Regions from separate parts of the Streptomyces sp. SS8 genome, predicted to be linked through region 2. Evidence: riboswitches for the same ligand, from Rfam matches in the RefSeq annotation. Region 2 holds a riboswitch; each other region holds the start of a gene.

What was found. A riboswitch is a leader RNA that binds a small molecule or an ion and turns the genes downstream of it on or off. The one in region 2 is predicted to bind cyclic di-AMP.
Region 1: linked by a shared signal. The riboswitch ahead of ACW69E_RS20095 (M23 family metallopeptidase) and the one ahead of ACW69E_RS18965 (NlpC/P60 family protein) in region 2 are both predicted to bind cyclic di-AMP.
Region 3: linked by a shared signal. The riboswitch ahead of ACW69E_RS12975 (transglycosylase family protein) and the one ahead of ACW69E_RS18965 (NlpC/P60 family protein) in region 2 are both predicted to bind cyclic di-AMP.
Region 4: linked by a shared signal. The riboswitch ahead of ACW69E_RS21950 (M23 family metallopeptidase) and the one ahead of ACW69E_RS18965 (NlpC/P60 family protein) in region 2 are both predicted to bind cyclic di-AMP.

The regions. Positions count from the first base shown of each region.
Region 1 covers NZ_JBSVCZ010000021.1:77,285-81,858, reverse strand. The annotation lists gene ACW69E_RS20105 (hypothetical protein) at 1-170, opposite strand, end outside; gene ACW69E_RS20100 (antibiotic biosynthesis monooxygenase) at 361-1,113, shown strand; gene ACW69E_RS20095 (M23 family metallopeptidase) at 1,261-2,313, opposite strand; cyclic di-AMP (ydaO/yuaA leader) riboswitch at 2,325-2,503, opposite strand; gene ACW69E_RS20090 (PP2C family protein-serine/threonine phosphatase) at 2,730-3,956, opposite strand; gene ACW69E_RS20085 (APC family permease) at 4,082-4,574, opposite strand, start outside.
Region 2 covers NZ_JBSVCZ010000019.1:111,185-115,758, forward strand. The annotation lists gene pcrA (DNA helicase PcrA) at 1-655, opposite strand, end outside; gene ACW69E_RS18960 (DUF1707 SHOCT-like domain-containing protein) at 715-1,317, shown strand; cyclic di-AMP (ydaO/yuaA leader) riboswitch at 1,522-1,664, shown strand; gene ACW69E_RS18965 (NlpC/P60 family protein) at 1,675-2,844, shown strand; gene ACW69E_RS18970 (hypothetical protein) at 2,905-3,258, opposite strand; gene ACW69E_RS18975 (hypothetical protein) at 3,680-4,574, shown strand, end outside.
Region 3 covers NZ_JBSVCZ010000011.1:39,284-43,857, reverse strand. The annotation lists gene ACW69E_RS12990 (5-(carboxyamino)imidazole ribonucleotide synthase) at 1-458, shown strand, start outside; gene purE (5-(carboxyamino)imidazole ribonucleotide mutase) at 455-1,006, shown strand; gene ACW69E_RS12980 (dipeptidase) at 1,008-2,204, shown strand; cyclic di-AMP (ydaO/yuaA leader) riboswitch at 2,489-2,707, shown strand; gene ACW69E_RS12975 (transglycosylase family protein) at 2,712-4,019, shown strand; gene ACW69E_RS12970 (VOC family protein) at 4,216-4,574, opposite strand, start outside.
Region 4 covers NZ_JBSVCZ010000025.1:9,584-14,157, forward strand. The annotation lists gene ACW69E_RS21940 (M16 family metallopeptidase) at 1-610, shown strand, start outside; gene ACW69E_RS21945 (M16 family metallopeptidase) at 634-2,010, shown strand; cyclic di-AMP (ydaO/yuaA leader) riboswitch at 2,217-2,390, shown strand; gene ACW69E_RS21950 (M23 family metallopeptidase) at 2,404-3,288, shown strand; gene ACW69E_RS21955 (GntR family transcriptional regulator) at 3,480-4,172, shown strand; gene ACW69E_RS21960 (HPr family phosphocarrier protein) at 4,385-4,574, opposite strand, start outside.

The sequences.
Region 1 (4,574 bases), on a different contig from region 2:
GTCAGCGTGGCCGGGGCTCGCAGCCACCAGCTCAGCGGCGCGGCCGGGGCGAGGTAGGCCAGGGCCACCGCGGCGGTGGCGCACGCCGTGTGGAACGTGAACCACCACAGCGTCCTGGTGAACCACGAGGCGGGGCCCGCCTCCGTCGCCCCATCCGTTCTCGCGCCCATCGCCGATCCGCCCCCGCATCCCCCGCCGCACCTGTCGGGGTCGAGGCTAGCCGGATGCCCGAACGTCAGCGCGCCGGGGCGGGGAAGCGACTGCGGACGGTCCTCAACCCCCTTGACCTCAAGGCAACTTGAGGTGTGAGGGTGGTTCGGCGAAGCAGGGGAACACCCCGGCCGACGAGGAGGCACACCCATGTCCACCATGCCCGTACACCCCGACCCCGCCCGCCCCGACGCCGGCGCCGTCCTCATCAGCGCCTGGGACGTCGGCGCACCCGAGCGGCAGCGGGCCGCCGCGGACGCCGTCGCCGCCGCCTGGGGCGGGCGGGAGTGGCCGACGCCGGACATCCTGTCGTACGGCGTCTACGCCGGGACCGACGGCCGGACACTGCTGCACTACTCCCAGTGGGCGGACGAGAAGGCGTACGAGGAGTACGTGCGCACCCACCGCCAGGAGCGCAACGACGAGATCGACGACGCGGTGCCGGGGATCGAGCGGCTGCGCCTGGCGCGCACCCGGCGCTACCGCAGCCTGCCGGAGGGGCTGGACGGGGCGGGCCGGGACGGCAGTCGGCCCGAGCCGGGGTGCGTGGTGGTCGTGGAGGTGGAGTTCGAGGGGCCCGACGAGGCGCGGCAGCGGGCGTGGGTGGACACCGTGGCCGCCGCGATCGAGGACGACAGGGCCGACGGGAGCCTGCCGCCGGGCGGCATCTCGGCCCACTTCCACCTGAGCACGGACGGCACACGCGTGATCAACTACGCGGAGTGGGAGAGCGAGCAGGCGCACATCGACGCGCTGGAGGCGCCGGGCGAGGGGATCGGCGCTCCGTCGCCGCTGTGGGAGCGGGTGCGGAACTTCCCCGGGCTGGTGGGCGGCGATGTGGCGCGCTACCGGCTGCTGTTCTCCGCCGAGCGCCCCGGGGAGCGGGCGGCGCGGGCGCGGTAGGCGTACGCGGGCGGGCTTACGCGGTTGGGCGTACGCGGTTGGGGAAAGGACCGGCGGCCCTGGTGTCGGGGGGTGTCACCAGGGCCGCCGGGGTGTGCGGGACCGGGGCTCGAAGGGCCCGGTCGGGGTGGGGCGGACCGGCCGTCGTCAGATGGACTGGCCCTTGCTCCGCAGCCAGGCCAGCGGGTCGATCGGGTCGCCGCCGCCGGGACGGACCTCCATGTGGAGGTGCGCGCCGGTGGAGTTGCCGGTGGAGCCGACGCGGCCGATGACGTCGCCGGTGGTCACCTTGCCGGTGGTGACGGTCATGGAGGACAGGTGCGCGTACCAGATCTCGGTGCCGTCGTCGAGGCGGAGGATGATGCGGTAGCCGTAGGAGCCCGCCCAGCCGGCCTCGACGATCTCGCCGCTGTGCACCGCCTTGACCGGGGTGCCGGTGGGGGCGGCGAAGTCCAGGCCGGTGTGGTTGCTGGACCACATCGAGCCGGACTGACCGAAGGTGGAGGTGAGCTGGTACGAGTTGAGGGGGAGGGTGTAGCTGGCCGCGAGCTTGGCCAGGCGCTCGGCCTCGGCCTTGCGCGCCGCCTCCTCGGCGGCCTTGCGCTTGCGCTCGGCCTCCTCCGCGGCGGCCTGGTCGGCGGCCTCCTCGGCCGCCTTGCCCGCGGCCTCCTTGGCGGCCTCCTCCAGCGCGGCCTGGGCCGCGCCGGTCTGCTGCTGGTCGGCCTGCTGGAGGATGCGGGCCCGCAGTGCCTCGCCGGCGTCCGCCGTGACGACGGTCGTGGTGGCGTCGGAGGTGTCCAGGCCGGCCTGGGTGACGGTGCCGCCGAAGGGGCTGGTGGTCTCGCCCTGGGGGGCGGGGTCGTCGTCGCCGTCGGAGACGAGGCCGCCGACGACGGGGATTCCCTCCGCCACGGCGCCGAGGTCCACGTCCGGCAGGGAGATGGCGACCGGCGTCTTGTCCTTGGCGGTGGCTATGCCGCCCGCGCCGACCGCGGCGATCATGCCGACGCCGAGGACCGCTCCGCTGCGGGCCATGCCGGTGCGCTGCTTGGCGACGCGGTGCCGGCCGCGGACCGGGCGGACGGAGTCCTCGGTCGGGTTCCACACCGGCTGGTCGCCGTCGCCCTCAGGACCGAACGGGGCGAAAGCGGCGGTGTGCGGGTCGTACGAGACCTCGGGGGCCGGGGTACTGGACGCCACGGGGGCGCTCTCCTTTCCTTCCTTCTCGCCTACCGGGTTAGCTGACGGGTTCGGAGCAGGAAGGTCTCCTACGGATCCATACGGGCATGCCGCATGAATCCGATTCACCCCAATTGGTGGTTCCCCGGTTCCCTGGGCGCGTCCTCGCTGTTGGCGGGGCCGCACTTGCGGGATTCGGCGACGGCGCACGGTGCCGCCCTCTTCGGCGACAGTGACGACCGCGCTGCGTTATCGAACGTTAATAGAGGTGCGCTCCGGATTCCAAGTCCCCTCTTTGGACATGGGGCTTTCTTGACGGAGGAGCATCCGGGCATCAGCACGCCAATTCGGGCGATTCGACCGCCGGATCGGCGCATGAGACGCACGCCACACCATCTGACGTTGCCTCAGTTGTTATGCGGAGGGATGTGCGTCGGCTACGGACGGTCACCGCAGGCGGGGGTTCCGCGGGCCTTCGAGGACTCCGGGGGCTCCGGAGGTTCCGGGGTTTCCGGGGACGCCGGGTCGCGCATGACCGCCAGCAGCACCATGTCGTCGCCCCGGTGCCCGCCGGTGTGCGCGTCGACGTCCGCGAGGAGGTGGTCGAGCAGGGCGGCGGGTCCGGCGAAGCGCCGGCCTCGCAGCCTCTCCACCGGGTCGTAGAAGGCGTCCTCGGCGTTCCGCGCCTCCGTCAGGCCGTCGGTGTAGAGCAGCAGCAGGGAGCCGGGCGGGAAGGGCAACGGCTCCGTGCCCCCGTCTCCTGGGCCGCCCACCGGGCTCCCCAGACTCCCCAGGCCCAGCGGCAGCGCGTACACCTCCGTGTCCGGCTCCAGCAGCCGCACGTCCCCCTGCCCGGTCAGCAGTACCGGCGGCGGATGGCCCCGGTTGACGAGCCGCAGGCTCCCCGGGGCGCCGATCGGTACCTCGGCGAACACCGCCGTGGCGAACTCCTCCGACCGGCCCGCCCCCGCCTCGCGCTGCCCGACCTCCCGGAGCAGGGCGTGCTCGACGCGGTCCGCGACCGTCCCCAGGTCCTCCTCCGTCTCGGCCGCCTCCCGGAAGGCGCCGAGGATGACGGTGACCGTGCCGACGGCTTCCGTCCCCTTGCCGCGCACGTCGGCCACCAGCAGCCGCAGCCCGTACGGGGTGCGCTGCACGCCGTACAGGTCGCCGCCGATCCGGGCGTGCGCCTGCGCGGCCTCGTAGCGGACCGCGATTCTCAGGTCGCCGACCCGGCCGGGCGGCACGGGCAGTACGGCGAGCTGGACGGCCTCGGCGACCTGGTGGGCCGAGGCCACGCTGACATCGCTGTGGTGCAGGACGCGGTTGAGGACGAGGGCCAGCACTCCGACGGTGGCGTTGGTGGCCAGCCGCACCGTGCTCTCCGCCGGGTGCAGCCCGGCCCGCACCAGCAGGGCGATGACCGCGACCGTCGTGGCGGCCACCGTGAGAGCCGTGCCGCCGAACGTCCACAGGGCCGCGGCGATCAGGCACGCCGCGATGAACGGCGCGCTCAGGAACACTTCGGGAGCGGTCAGCAGATTGACCGACAGCCCCAGCAGGACCAGCAGCAGGGGCAGCAGCCAGGGCGGGCGGCCGATGACGGGGATGGCGCGGACCCGGGTCCTGCCGCCGCCCGTCTCCTGCCGCCCGTCACCGTGCACCCTTCCAACTCTTCCCGACCCCCGGCGCCCCGGCGAGTCGATCAAGCGCCGGCCGGACCACACGGGCCCCCGGACGAGGGGACGAGGCGGACCGGGGCGCGGGGCGAGGGGGTGGAAAGGGGCGCCTACGCCCCGCGCGCGGCGAGCGCGCGGCGCACCCCGTACGAGGCGGCGCCGGCCGCCAGCACCGCCGCCCCCGAGACCACCGAGGCGAGCGGCAGGGCGAAGGCCAGCACCACGCACCCGGCCAGCCCCACCGCCGGCACGATCCGCGGCGGCCGGCCCTCGCCGGGGCCCAGGGTCCAGGCCGAGGCGTTGGCGATCGCGTAGTAGGCCAGGACGCCGAAGGAGGAGAAGCCGATCGCACCGCGCAGGTCCCCCGTGGCGGCCACCACCGCCACCACCGCGCCGACCGCCAGCTCGGCGCGGTGCGGCACGCCGAAGCGCGGGTGCACGGCGGCCAGCGCGGACGGCAGGTGCCGGTCGCGGGCCATCGCCAGGGTGGTGCGGGAGACGCCGAGGATCAGCGCGAGCAGGGAGCCCAGCGCCGCCACCGCCGCCCCCGCCCGTACCACCGGGGCCAGCTCCGGTACGCCCGCCGCCCGCACCGCGTCGGCC
Region 2 (4,574 bases):
CGTCGACCAGCTCGTTCTTCAGGTTCGACACCTGGGCGCTGAACGACTTGGGCGGGAAGCGCTTGGGGTCCAGCTCCAGATCGCGGCAGACCAGCGCCATCAGACGGCGGGAGTCGGCGGCGTCGTAGATCGAGAAGCTGGAGGTGAAACCGAGCTTCTTGCTCTCGCGCCGCAGGATGCGCACGCACGCGCTGTGGAAGGTGGAGACCCACATCGACTGCGCGCGCGGGCCGACCAGCTCCGCCACGCGCTCCTTCATCTCGCCCGCGGCCTTGTTGGTGAAGGTGATCGCGAGGATCTCCCCGGGGTGGACGCCGCGCGCGCCCAGCAGGTGCGCGATGCGGTGGGTGAGCACCCGCGTCTTGCCGGATCCGGCGCCCGCGACGATCAGCAGGGGCGAGCCGGTGTGCACCACGGCGGCGCGCTGCTGGTCGTTGAGCCCCTCCAGCAGGGCGGCCGGGTCGACGACGGGACGGGCCGCGCCGTTGCCGTAGTAGGCGTCGCGCGCCCCGCCCGCGCCGAAGGCGCCCGCGAAGAGGTCGTCGGGGACACCGTCCTCCGGCGGCGCGGACGCCTCCTCCGGCGGGGGCGGCGGCTCCTCGTCCCCGGAGGGCTCGAGGTCGGCCAGGAAGCTGTCGTCGAAGAGGCTGCTCATCGCCGTCGAGTCTAGGACGCCGTGCCGCCGGGCGGGGCGGCGCTCCTAAGATGGCGGGCATGACCGACCTCCCCGCGCCCCGCCCCCGTCCCGGCTCGGAACTGCGCGCCGGGCACACCGACCGCGAGGCGGTGGCCGAACGGCTGCGCGAGGCCGCCGGCGACGGCCGCATCGACCTGGAGGAGCTGGACGAGCGGCTGGAGAAGGCCTTCGCCGCCAAGACCTACGGCGATCTGGAGGCACTGGTCGCGGACCTGCCCGGCCAGGAGGCCGAGGGCCTGGCCCCGAGCGACCGGGAGCCGCTGTCGCTCAGGACGGTCGCCGGGGACATCCGGCAGGACGGCCACTGGGTGGTGCCGGAGCGGGTCACCGCCAAGACCACGCTGGGGCGGATCGTGCTCGACTTCACGCGGGCGGAGTGCCGCCACCGCGAGGTCCTTCTGGAGCTCGACGCGGGGATGGGCGAGATAAAGGTCGTCGTGCCGCGCGGCTGGACGGTGCGGACCGAGGGGGTCACCTCCGGAATGGGCTCCGTCCGCAACCGGGCCACCGAACCGCCCGTGCCCGGCATGCCGGTGCTGCGGATCAGCGGCGGCACCAAGGTGGGGACGATCGCCGTACGCCACCCGTACCGCTGGCCCGGGCGCCGCTCCCGCGACTGAGCACCGCCGCTCCGGCCGCTGCCGGCCCCTCCGGCCAGGGCGAACGGGCCGGCAGCGGCCGGAGACTGCCGAAACGGACGATAACCGACCGATAACGAATCGGTTTCGGGATATACCGAACACCAGTCTTCACAAGGGCCCCACCAGTGCTCTACGGTCCAGCGTCAGGCGGCCCGGACCCCTCGCCGGCGACAGCGCCGGCACGGGCGGCCTCCGCCGAGCCCGGCCGTGCGGCCGGGGCCGGGGACCCACTCCCCACGGGGTGAATCGGGCCCGCGGGCCCGTAGGGCGAAACTTCCGACGCCCGAACCCGTCAGCTAACCCGGTAGGCGGTGTTCCACGGAAGGAGCGCTCGCCTTGGCGTCGCACCGCAGACCGCGTACCCCTCTGCTGTCCCCCGCCTCCCGGCGCGGAGCGGTCGGACTCACCACCGCGGCCATCGCCTCCGCGACCCTCCTGTCCCAGGGGCCCGCCCATGCCTCGCCCGGGGACGGCAGGCCCTCCGTCGAGGAGGTCCGCGAGCGGGTGGACGCGCTGTACCGGGAGGCGGGCAGCGCGACGCAGAAGTACAACGCGGCCAAGGAGAGGACGGACGAGCAGCGCGAGAAGGTCGACCGGCTCCTGGACGAGGCGGCCGAGCGCGCGGAAAAGCTCAACGACGCCCGCCGGAAGCTGGGCGGCTACGCCACCGCGCAGTACCGCACCGGAGGGGTCTCCGGCACCGCGGTGCTGCTCCTGTCCGACAACCCCCAGGACTTCTTCGGCCAGAAGCACCTGATGGACCGGATCACCGACCGCCAGCGGCAGGCCGTCGACGACTACCGGGACCAGCAGCGCGCCGTCCAGAAGAAGCGTTCGGAGGCCTCGGCGAGCCTGGCCGAGCTCACCGACGCCCAGGAGGAGCTGGCGGACACCAGGAAGACCGTCCAGGGCAAGCTGGCGCAGGCCCGCAAGCTGCTGTCCGAGCTGACCGCCGAGGAGAAGGCGCGCCTGGCCGCCGCCGAGCGCAAGCGGCAGGAGGAGGCCCGTCGCAAGGCGGCCGCCGCCGCTGCCGAGCGCGAGCGGCAGGAGGAGGCCCGCCGCGAGGCCGCCGCCGGGAGCGAGGAGCAGGCCGAGGCTCCGGCGGACAGCGGCACGGACACGGGCACCGGCGGTGGCACCGCGGACGACTCGTACACCGCGAAGGCCGACAAGGTGCTCGCCTTCGCCGAGGCCCAGCTCGGCAAGCCGTACGTCTGGGGCGCCACCGGCCCCAACTCCTACGACTGCTCGGGTCTGACGCAGGCCGCCTGGCTCAGCGCCGGCGTCTCACTGCCGCGCACCACCTACGACCAGGTGGAGGCGGGCACCCGGATCGCCAGGGCCGACATGCGGCCGGGCGACCTGGTCTTCTTCTACGACGACATCAGCCACGTCGGCATCTACGCGGGCGGCGGCCAGATGATCCACGCGCCGAAGCCGGGCGCCGAGGTGCGCTACGAGTCCATCGACAACATGCCCTTCCACAGCGCGGTCCGTCCGGCCTGAGACGAACGGAGGGCGGCGGTGCCTCGCACCGCCGCCCTCCGCCCGCTGTACGTGCGCCGGCTACACCCACATGACGGCGATGAAGATGTTGGCGACGGTGAGCAGGCCGATGGTGCCGAACAGCGGCGCGGGCAGCCGCTCCTCGTCCCGCTTGACGTAGACCAGGCCGAGGATCGCCACCAGCAGGGCGAGCTTCACGCCGATCTTTATGTGGTTGACGGTCTGGCCGTCCGCCTCGTTCAGGCCGACCAGGGCGATGCCCGTGACCAGCATGGTGAGGGCGCCGTGCAGCATCGCCGGGACGATGCGGGCCTCGCCGGCCCCCATGGCCTTCATCTGGGTCATGAAGCCGCCGAGCAGGGCGCCGATGCCGACGATGTGCAGGCCGACGAAGAAGTGGGTGAGTGCCTCCATGGCACGCGAGCGTATCCGGGGCTCCCCCACCGCCCTCGGCCAGGGCGCTCACCAGGCTCCCGCCACCGCGCCGGCCGCGCGGCCCCGGACCGGCCCGGCGGACCGGCGGAGGAGGACCGGACACCTCCGTCACCCCCGGGAGGCACACCGTCCGCCGGGGCGGCTCACTCGTCCGGGTGGTGAACGCGCGGCGCTCCCGGCAGCGCCTCCCCGCCCCGCCGCCACCGCGAACCGGCCTGCGCGCCCGGGAGAGCGGGGCCGGGGCGGGCCGGGAACGGGCCGGCAGCGAACCGTGGGTCAGCCGGGAACAGCCGGGAACCACCGGGAACACCGCCCCGGCCCCCTTCCCCGTAGGGCACAATTCCCTCCCGTTGCCGGAGAGTCGGCGGCTCGGGGAGAGCCGGGGAGAGGTGGGTCGACAGTGGCCGTGGACACGGCGCGGGGCGGCGGTACGGCGGGCGCGCCCCCGAAGGGGACGGCGAGGCCGTCCGGCTCGGCGGGCGGCACTCCGCCTGCCGGGGACGGCGGCTGTGCCTGCGCGGACTGCCCGCACGGGGTGCGGGAGGGCCGCCGCCGCGCACTGGCCGGGTTCCGGCGGCGGCGCGACGAACTCGCGGCCGGTGTCGGAGTGCCCGCGGCCCTCGCCCACTCGCCCGGCGCCTCCCGCCAGTGGGTCTCCGACGAACTGACCCAGGCGGCCCGCACCGTCGCCGAACACACCCACGCCGAGGCCGCCTTCCGGCTGGGCGGGTTGTGGCGGCGCACCGCCGCCGCCGTCTGGGGCGCGGTCGCGCTGCTGCTGGCCGTCCAGGCCGTCACCGCGGTGCTCGGCGCGGGCTGGACGACCGGTCGCACCGCCGGGCTGGCCGCCGCGCTGGTCTGCGCGGCCGCGCTGACCGCCGCCGCGGTGCTGCACCGGGCGCGCGGCGGGGTGCTGGCGCCGGTGACCGGCGAGGACGGGCGGCTGTCCACCTCGCGCACGGTCGCCGCCGTCTGGGTGCTGCTGGCCTCCTACTCCGTGCTGGTCGTCGCCGTCGGACTGGCCCTCGCGCCCGGCGCGGACGCGCCCGCCCGGCTGCTCGCCGGCCTGGACCTGGGGCGCGGCGCCGGGCTGCTGACCGTCCTCGCCCTGTGCTGCGCGGTCGCCGTCACCGTGCACCGGGCCGTCGCGCTGCGGGTGCGGGCGCAGCGCCTGCAGAAGGTGCGCGCCGACCGGCCGCGCGCCGCCGACCTGCTCACCGACGACGGCGGGCGCGGCTCCTTCACGGACGTGCAGTACGTGGCGGTGTGCTCGGTGGCGGCGGTCCTCGCGGCGG
Region 3 (4,574 bases), on a different contig from region 2:
CCGCCCACGCCCAGGAGATGGCGCTGACGATCGCGCGGGAGCTGGGCGTGATCGGGCACCTGGCGGTGGAGCTGTTCGAGACCCGCGACGGCCGCGTCCTGGTCAACGAACTGGCCATGCGCCCCCACAACAGCGGCCACTGGACCCAGGACGGCGCGGTCACCTCCCAGTTCGCCAACCACCTGCGGGCCGTGCTCGACCTGCCGCTGGGCGACCCGCGCCCCCGCGCGCCGTGGACGGTGATGGCCAACGTGCTCGGCGGTGACTACCCCGACATGTACCAGGGCTACCCGCACTGCATGGCCCGCGACCCGCGGCTGAAGATCCACATGTACGGCAAGGACGTGAAGCCCGGCCGCAAGGTCGGCCACGTCAACACCTACGGCGACGACCTGGCGGACGTACGCGAGCGCGCCGCCCACGCCGCCGCCTATCTGCGAGGGACCATCACCGAATGAGCAACGCCCCCAGCCCCGCCCCCGCCCCCCTCGTGGGGATCGTCATGGGATCCGACTCGGACTGGCCCGTCATGGAGGCCGCGGCCGAGGCCCTGGACGAGTTCGAGGTCCCCTACGAGGTCGACGTCGTCTCCGCCCACCGCATGCCGCACGAGATGATCGCCTACGGCGACGAGGCGGCCGGACGCGGGCTGAAGGCGGTCATCGCGGGCGCCGGGGGAGCGGCCCACCTTCCGGGCATGCTCGCCTCCGTCACCCCGCTGCCGGTGATCGGCGTCCCCGTGCCGCTGCGGCACCTGGACGGCATGGACTCCCTGCTGTCCATCGTCCAGATGCCCGCCGGGGTCCCGGTCGCCACGGTCTCGGTCGGCGGCGCGCGCAACGCGGGCCTGCTGGCGGTCCGCCTCCTGGCGGCCCACGACGGGGAGCTGCGCGAGCGCATGGAGCGGTTCCAGGCGGAGCTGAAGGACCAGGCGCGGGAGAAGGGCCGGCGGCTGCGGAGCAAGGTCGCCGCGGGTGGCGCCGGGTTCGGCTTCGGGGGCAGGTGAGATGGGTCACTCCGCCGAGCTGCTGGCCCGGGCCAGGGCGCTGCTGGAGGCCCACCCCGTCGCCGACGGCCACAACGACCTGCCCTGGGCGCTGCGCGAGCAGGTGGCCTACGACCTCGACCGGCGCGACATCGCCGGCGACCAGTCGGCCCATCTGCACACCGACATCCCGCGGCTGCGCGCGGGCGGGGTGGGCGCGCAGTTCTGGTCGGTCTACGTGCGCACCGACCTGACGGGCGACGCCGCCGTCAGCGCCTGCCTGGAGCAGATCGACGTGGTGCGGCGGCTGGCCGACCGCCACCCGGCCGACCTCAGGCTCGCCCTCACCGCCGACGACATGGAGGCGGCCCGCGCCGAGGGCCGCATCGCCTCCCTGATGGGCGCCGAGGGCGGCCACTCCATCAACAACTCCCTGGCCACACTGCGCGCCCTGTACCGGCTGGGCGTGCGCTACATGACGCTCACCCACAACGACACCATCGACTGGGCGGACTCGGCCACCGACGCACCCCGCCACGACGGCCTGACCCGCTTCGGCGAGGAGGTCGTGCGGGAGATGAACCGGCTGGGGATGCTGGTCGACCTCTCCCATGTGGCGCCCGCCACCATGCGCGACGCCCTGCGCGTGACGACGGCGCCGGTGGTCTTCTCGCACTCCTCGGCCCGCGCGGTGTGCGACCACCCGCGCAACATCCCCGACGACGTGCTGGAGCGGCTTCCGGTCAACGGCGGTGTGGCGATGGCCACATTCGTGCCGAAGTTCGTGCTGCCCGCCGCCGTCGCCTGGACCGAGGCCGCCGACGAGAACATGCGCGCCCACGGCCTCCACCCCCTGGACGGAACCGAGAGGGGCCTGGCGGTCCAGCGCGCCTACGAGGAGGCCAACCCGCGCCCGGTCGCCACGGCGGCGACGGTCGCCGACCACCTGGACCACATGCGCGAGGTCGCGGGCATCGACCACATCGGCATCGGCGGCGACTTCGACGGCACGGCCTTCACCCCGTCCGATCTGAGCGATGTGTCCGGATACCCGCATCTGGTGGCCGAGTTGCTGGACCGCCGCTGGTCCGAGGCCGACCTCGCCAAGCTCACCTGGAAGAACGCGGTGCGCGTGCTGCGCGACGCGGAGGCGGTCGCCCGTCACGAGCGGACCAGGCGCGGCCCGTCCATCGCCACCATCGGACAGCTCGACGGGTAGCTCCCCGGCCCCTTCGTGATTCAACTCACGAGCCGGCCCTCCCCGGTGCGTCGCTCTGCGTGCCGGAGGAGGGCCTTTCGCGTTATCCGTCCTGGCAGTGGAGGAAAGTGACGCCGCGTCAGGGATGGATCCCGCCACTCTTCGAGAGGTGAACACAGCGGACGGTGATGATCGGATGATCGTCAAAGCCTTCGAAACGGGCGTCCTGTGATTCATCGGCTTGTATCGGCGGAAACGATGTGTCTACCGTTCTGGCCGTGCCGTACGAATGTGCGGCGGCCCGCTGTCGAACGCCGAATCCTGTCAACGGCGGCGGGCTGGACCATCCACACCACCCGATGGCAGGAGCGGGGGACCCAAGGTAAGTCGCCGTCCCGGGCCGCGAGGCCCGTACGGGACGGCTTGGGGTGAAGCCATGCCGCGGCACGCACCGCGGCGCACATGGCCGGGCAACTCCAGCCCGAACCCGACAGCTCACCTCGCAGGCGTAGGAGAAGGAGCACACCTATGTCCGCACGCGGACGTCACCGTCGTATGCGCAACAGCCGCCTCACCCGTCTGTCGCTGGCCATCTCCGTGGGCGGCGCCGGCATGGCCCTTCCCCTGGTGACCGCCGGCGGGGCCAGCGCCGCCTCCGTCGACACCTGGGACAAGGTCGCCCAGTGCGAGAGCACGGGCAACTGGTCCATCAACACCGGCAACGGCTTCTACGGCGGCCTGCAGTTCACCCAGAGCACCTGGGCCGCCTTCGGCGGCACCGAGTACGCGCCGCGTGCCGACCTCGCCACCAAGGACCAGCAGATCGCCGTCGCCGAGAAGGTGCTGGCGGGGCAGGGCCCGGGCGCCTGGCCCGTGTGCTCGGTCAAGGCCGGCCTGACCAAGGGCGGTCCCGCCCCGGCCGTCTCCCCCGACGGCCGGAGCAACCCGACCGAGCAGAAGGAGCAGGCCCCGGCCGCCGCTCCGAAGGCCGAGGCCAAGCCTGAGGCCAAGCCCGAGAGCAAGCCCGAGGCCGAGCCGAAGCAGGAGAAGAGCGAGGCCGCGCCGCAGCGCGCGGACCGCGGTGAGCGCGCCCACGGCCACAGCCACGACCACGGCACCGGCGAGGGCACCTCCTACGAGGTCGTCGGCGGCGACACCCTCTTCAAGATCGCCGACGCCCAGGGCGTCCAGGGCGGCTGGGAGCGCGTCTACGAGGACAACCGCCAGGTCATCGGCGACAACCCGAACCTGATCTTCCCGGGCCAGGAGCTCACCCTGGGCGGCGCCGCCGCCCAGCAGAAGGCCGCGGCCAAGCCCGAGGCCAAGCCGGCTCCGAAGCCCGAGAAGGCCGCTCCGAAGCCCGAGAAGACTGAGAAGGCCGAGGCCGTGCAGCAGTCGGCCGAGCGTGCCGACCGCAGCGACCGCGGTGCGGTCACCGGCTACACCGCCCCGGTGAACGCCGCCCCGTCCGGCTCCTACAAGGCCGCGGGCGCCCGCTGGTCCAACGGCCACACCGGTGAGGACTTCGCCGCCGCCTCCGGCACCCCGGTGAAGGCCGTCACCAACGGCACCGTGGTCTCCGCCGGCTGGGGCGGTGCCTACGGCAACCAGGTGGTCATCCGCCACGAGGACGGCCGGTACAGCCAGTACGGCCACCTGTCCTCGCTGTCGGTCAGCGCCGGCCAGTCGGTCAGCACCGGCCAGCAGATCGGCGCCGTCGGTTCCACCGGCAACAGCACCGGCCCGCACCTGCACTTCGAGATCCGTACCGCCCCCGGTTACGGCTCGGACATCAACCCGCTGGCCTACCTGCGCGCCAACGGCGTCAGCATCTGAGGGTCCTGACCCTCACCGACCCGGTCCACCCGGGTCCGGCCTCCTGACCGGACCCGGGCCCGGAGCCGGTCGGAAGGCGGGCGGGGCAGGGGTGTTCACACACCCCCGCCCCGCCCGCCTCTTCTTTTCCCGCCTCCGCCCGCGCGCCCGGTTCACCGGCGCGCCCCGCCCCCGCACGCTCCCACGGGCGGCCGGCTCACTCGACGCAGAGGCAGAAGGGGTGCCCGGCCGGGTCGCGGTAGACGCGGAAGTCGCGCTCGCCCCCGTCACCCTGGAGGAGTTCGGCCCCCAGTTCCAGCGCCTCCCGCTCGGCCGCGTCCAACTCCTCGCGAGGCACGTAGAAATCGAGGTGGAACTGCTGCGACCGCTCGGCGCTCGGCCACTGCGGCGGCACATGGCCGCGCGCCTCCTGGAAGGCGAGCCTCCGGCCCTCCAACGCGCCCGAGTCGAACGTCACCTCCACCCACCTGCCCTCGCCCTCGGTCTTCCCGCCCAGCAGCCGTGCGTAGAAGTCGGCGAGCTTCCCCGGCTCGGGGCAGTCCAGTACGAGAACGT
Region 4 (4,574 bases), on a different contig from region 2:
GGCCGCCTACCGGCTGCCGCACGACGGCACCCGTGAGGCGGACGCCGCCGACCTGGCGCTGACGGTGCTCGGCGGCGGCGAGTCCTCCCGTCTGCAGACCCGTCTGGTCCGCCGCGACCGCACCGCCGTCACCGCCGGTTTCGGCATGCTGCGGCTGGCGGGGGCGCCCTCGATGGGGTGGCTGGACGTGAAGGCGTCCGGCGACGCCGAGATCGCCGACATCGAGCGGGCGGTCGACGAGGAGCTGGCCCGCTTCGCGCAGGAGGGGCCGACCCCGGCGGAGATGGAGCGCGCCCAGGCGCTGCTGGAGCGCGAGTGGCTGGACCGGCTGGCCACGGTCGGCGGCCGCGCCGACGAGCTGTGCCGCTACGCGGTGCTGTTCGGCGACCCCCAGCTCGCCCTGACCGCGGTGGAGCGCGTGCTCCAGGTCACCGCCGACGAGGTGCGCGAGGTGGCCGCGGCCCGGTTGCGCCCCGACAACCGCGCGGTGCTGATCTACGAGCCCACCCAGGCGACCGCCCCCGACACCGCGGCCGACGTCTCCGAGGGCGCCACCGTCTCCGAGACCGGCACCGCCGCCGACACCCACGACCAGGAGGCCGCTCAGTGAGCGACGCCACGGCCCAGAACGGAATGTCGATGGAGTTCCACCCCCAGCCCCGCGGCGGCGAGCCCAGGCCGTGGGCGTTCCCCGCCCCCGAGCGTGGTGAGCTGCCCAACGGGCTGACCGTGCTGCGCTGCCACCGCCCCGGCCAGAAGGTCGTGGCCGTCGAGGTCAACCTCGTCGCGCCGCTGGAGGCCGAGCCCCGTGACCGGGAGGGCGTGGCCGGGATCATGGCCCGGGCGCTGAGCGAGGGCACCGACCGGCACAGCGCCGAGGAGTTCGCCGCCGAGCTGGAGCGGTGCGGCGCCACCCTGGACGCACACGCCGACCACCCCGGTGTACGGGTCTCCCTGGAGGTCCCGGCCTCCCGGCTGACCAGGGCGCTGGGCCTGCTCGCCGACGCGCTGCGCGCCCCCGCCTTCCCCGGGGGCGAGGTCGAGCGGCTGGTGCGCAACCGCCTGGACGAGATCCCGCACGAGCTGGCCAATCCCGCCCGCCGGGCGGCCATCGCGCTGTCGAAGGAGCTGTTCCCGGCCGACTCCCGGCTCTCGCGTCCCCGCCAGGGAGCCGAGGAGACCATCAGGAACATCGACGCCGAGGCGGTGCGCGCCTTCTACACGGAGCACGTGCGGCCCTCGACGGCCACGGCCGTGGTGGTCGGCGACTTCACCGGGGTGGACCTGGACAAGGCACTGGCCGAGACCCTCGGCGACTGGAAGGGCGCGGCCGCCGGGCCCCGCCCGGTCCCGCCGATCACGGCGGACGACACCGGCCGCGTGATCGTCGTGGACCGGCCCGGAGCGGTGCAGACCCAGCTGCTCATCGGCAGGGTCGGCCCCGACCGGCACGACCGGGTCTGGCCCGCCCAGGTGCTGGGCACGTACTGCCTGGGCGGCACGCTCACCTCCCGCCTGGACCGGGTGCTGCGCGAGGAGAAGGGCTACACCTACGGCGTGCGGGCCTTCGCCCAGGTGCTGCGCTCCTCGCCCGAGGGTACCGGCGCCTCGATGCTGGCGATCAACGGTTCGGTGGCCACCGATGTGACGGGTCCCGCTCTGGAGGACCTGTGGCGCGTGCTGCGCACCCTGGCGCAGGAGGGTCTCACCGACGCCGAGCGCGACACGGCCGTGCAGAACCTGGTGGGGGTGGCCCCGCTGCGTTACGAGACGGCGGCGGCCGTCGCCGGCACCCTCGCCGACCAGGTGGAACAGCACCTCCCCGACGACTACCAGGCGAAGCTGTACGCCCGCCTCGCCGAGACCGGCACGGTGGAGGCGACGGCGGCGGCCGTGGCCGCCTTCCCCGCGGACCGCCTGGTGACGGTGCTGGTGGGAGACGCGTCACAGATCGCCGACACGGTGCGCGACCTGGGCATCGGAGAGGTGACGGTCGTCACGGACCAGTGATCCCCGGCCGTCCCGTGGCGGTCGCACAGCGTAGGGCCCTTGGTGGGAAGCCACACCAAGGGCCCTACGTATGTCCGGTTTTGAGCCGTTCCGGTGGGTGGCTCATGTGGCATGGCCTACAAAAGCAGCTTTTTGCTTGCTCGCTCAAATTTGTCCGTTTAGCGTCGATCTCGCTGGCCGTCAGAAGTGACCGCGACCGCGGCCGACGGCAGTGATCGCCGAGTCCCCCGAGCGGGGGAGCCGGGGACCCACCCTCCCGTCCTTCACACGCGGGAGCGGTCCTCTTCCGAGGCACCTGGGGTGAATCGGGCCGTGCGCCCGTAGGAGACCTTCCTGCTCCGAACCCGACAGCTAACCCGGTAGGCGAGAAGGAAGGAAAGGAGCACGCCACCCATGGCGTTCACCCGTGCCACCGCGCAGCTCGCCGAGAAGCTGGCCGGAAAGCTCACCGGGCTCACCGAGAGCCTCACCGAGAAGCACCACCTCTCCAGCCGCTCCATGCGCACCCGCGTGGGCCTGGCCGGAGCCGCCGCCCTGACCGTCACCGGCGTGGTCGGCGCCGCCGCTCCCGCGATCGCCGCTCCGGAGGGGGGCTCGGGGACCTACGCCCTGGGCTTCGTCCAGGCCATGGCCGTCGGTGACACGATCGCCGACGACGTCAGGGCCCAGGCCCAGGCCCAGCAGCGCGTCGCCGACGCCGCCGAGGAGAAGGCCGAGGAGGCGGAGAAGGCCGCCGCCGAGCGCGAGGCCGCCGCCGAGCGCGAGGCCGAGAAGCGCGAAGCCGAGAAGGCCGCCGCCGAGAAGCGCGAGGCCGCCGAGGCCAAGCGCGCGAACGAGCGCGCCGACCGCTCCGCCGAGCGCCGTTCGGCCACCGGCTACGTCGACCCGGTCGCGGGCGTGGACACCACCACCGCCTACAAGCAGGCCGGCGCCTCCTGGTCCTCCGGCAAGCACAGCGGCATCGACTTCCCCGCCAACACCGGCACCCCGGTGCGGTCCGTCGGCCCGGGCACCGTGGTGACGGTCGGCTGGGGCGGCGCGTACGGCAACCAGGTCGTCATCCGCCACGACGACGGCAAGTACACCCAGTACGCCCACCTGTCCGCCACCAAGGTCTCGGCGGGCCAGAAGGTCGACGGCGGCCAGCACATCGGCGCGGTCGGCTCCACCGGCAACAGCACCGGCCCGCACCTGCACTTCGAGGCCCGCAACGGCGCCTACTACGGATCGGACTTCAACCCGATCACCTACCTGGCGGGCAAGGGCGTCGACGTCTGACGGACCCCGCCCGCAGGGCGCCGGGCAGCCGCGCCCGTCACACACCGGCATCCGCCGCGCGACCCGTGAGGTCGCGCGGCGGATGTTTTCACGCCTGTTTCCCGGCGGGCATCGGAAAACGCGTTCCAGTGGAATACAGTTCCACTCTGCGGTACTTCGGGGAACATGGAGACGGCGGTGGAGGTCGGCCCATGCGCATTTCCGCGCACATGGTGTGCAGCGCGGTCCGTGACGACATCGTCCGTGGTGTTTTCCCGCCCGGAGCCCGGCTCACCGAGGAACTCCTCGCCAGACGCTACGGCGTCTCGCGCGTCCCGGTGCGCGAGGCACTGCGGACCCTGGAGTCGGAGGGGTTCGTCGTCTCCCGCCGCCACGCGGGCGCCTGCGTCGCCCGGCCCACCGAGCAGGAGGCCGCCGACCTGCTCGACATCCGCGCCCTGCTGGAGCCGCTGGGCACGGCGCGGGCCGCCCGGCGCCGCACCGAGGCGCAGCTGAGGGTCCTGCGGGGGCTGGTCCGACTGGGGCTGCAGCGGGCGGAGAGCGGCCGGCTGTCCGACCTGGGCGTCCTGGAGGACTGGTACCACGAGACGCTGGCCCGGGCGTCGGGCAGCCCCAGCCTGGCCTCGCTGCTCACCCAGCTGCGCCGCAAGATCACCTGGGTGTACGCCGCGGAACCGCCGCTGCGCGCGGTCGCCGTGTGGCGCGAGCGCGGAGCCATCGTGGACGCCGTCGCGCGCGGCGACGCGGAAGGGGCGCGCGTCCTGGCCGGCGAGCACGTGGAGCGCTCCGTCGCGGTGCGCCGTGAGCAGCGTCCGGTGGCCGCGCGACGGCCGCCGGGAAATCCCCGTGAGGAGAGCGAAACACGCCGTAAACACACCGTGTGACAATTCGTAACAGAAATTGTGTACACAGGACGGGAATACGCGGGGAATGCATGCCGGGAAAGTTCCGGGTGCGGGAAAAGGCTGCGGGGTCGCTCGCCCCGCAGCCTTTGCCGGTGGATTTCCGTCGGTGGTATCCGTCGCGTTTCGTTCCGGGCCCGTGTCCAGTGCCGTATGCGGGCCCGGACCGCGGCCGGCTCGCCGGCCCGCGCGGCTCAGAGGGCTCCGGGCAGCTCGTCCAGCCCCTCGGAGACCAGCTTCGCCAGCCGGTCCAGGGCGGCGTCGGCGTCCTCGGCGGCGGAGGCCAGCACGATCTCCTGGCCGCCCTCCACGCCCAGTCCCAGCACCGAGAGCATCGAGGCGGCGTTGACCGGTTCGCCGTCCGGCCTGGCCACGGTGACGGGG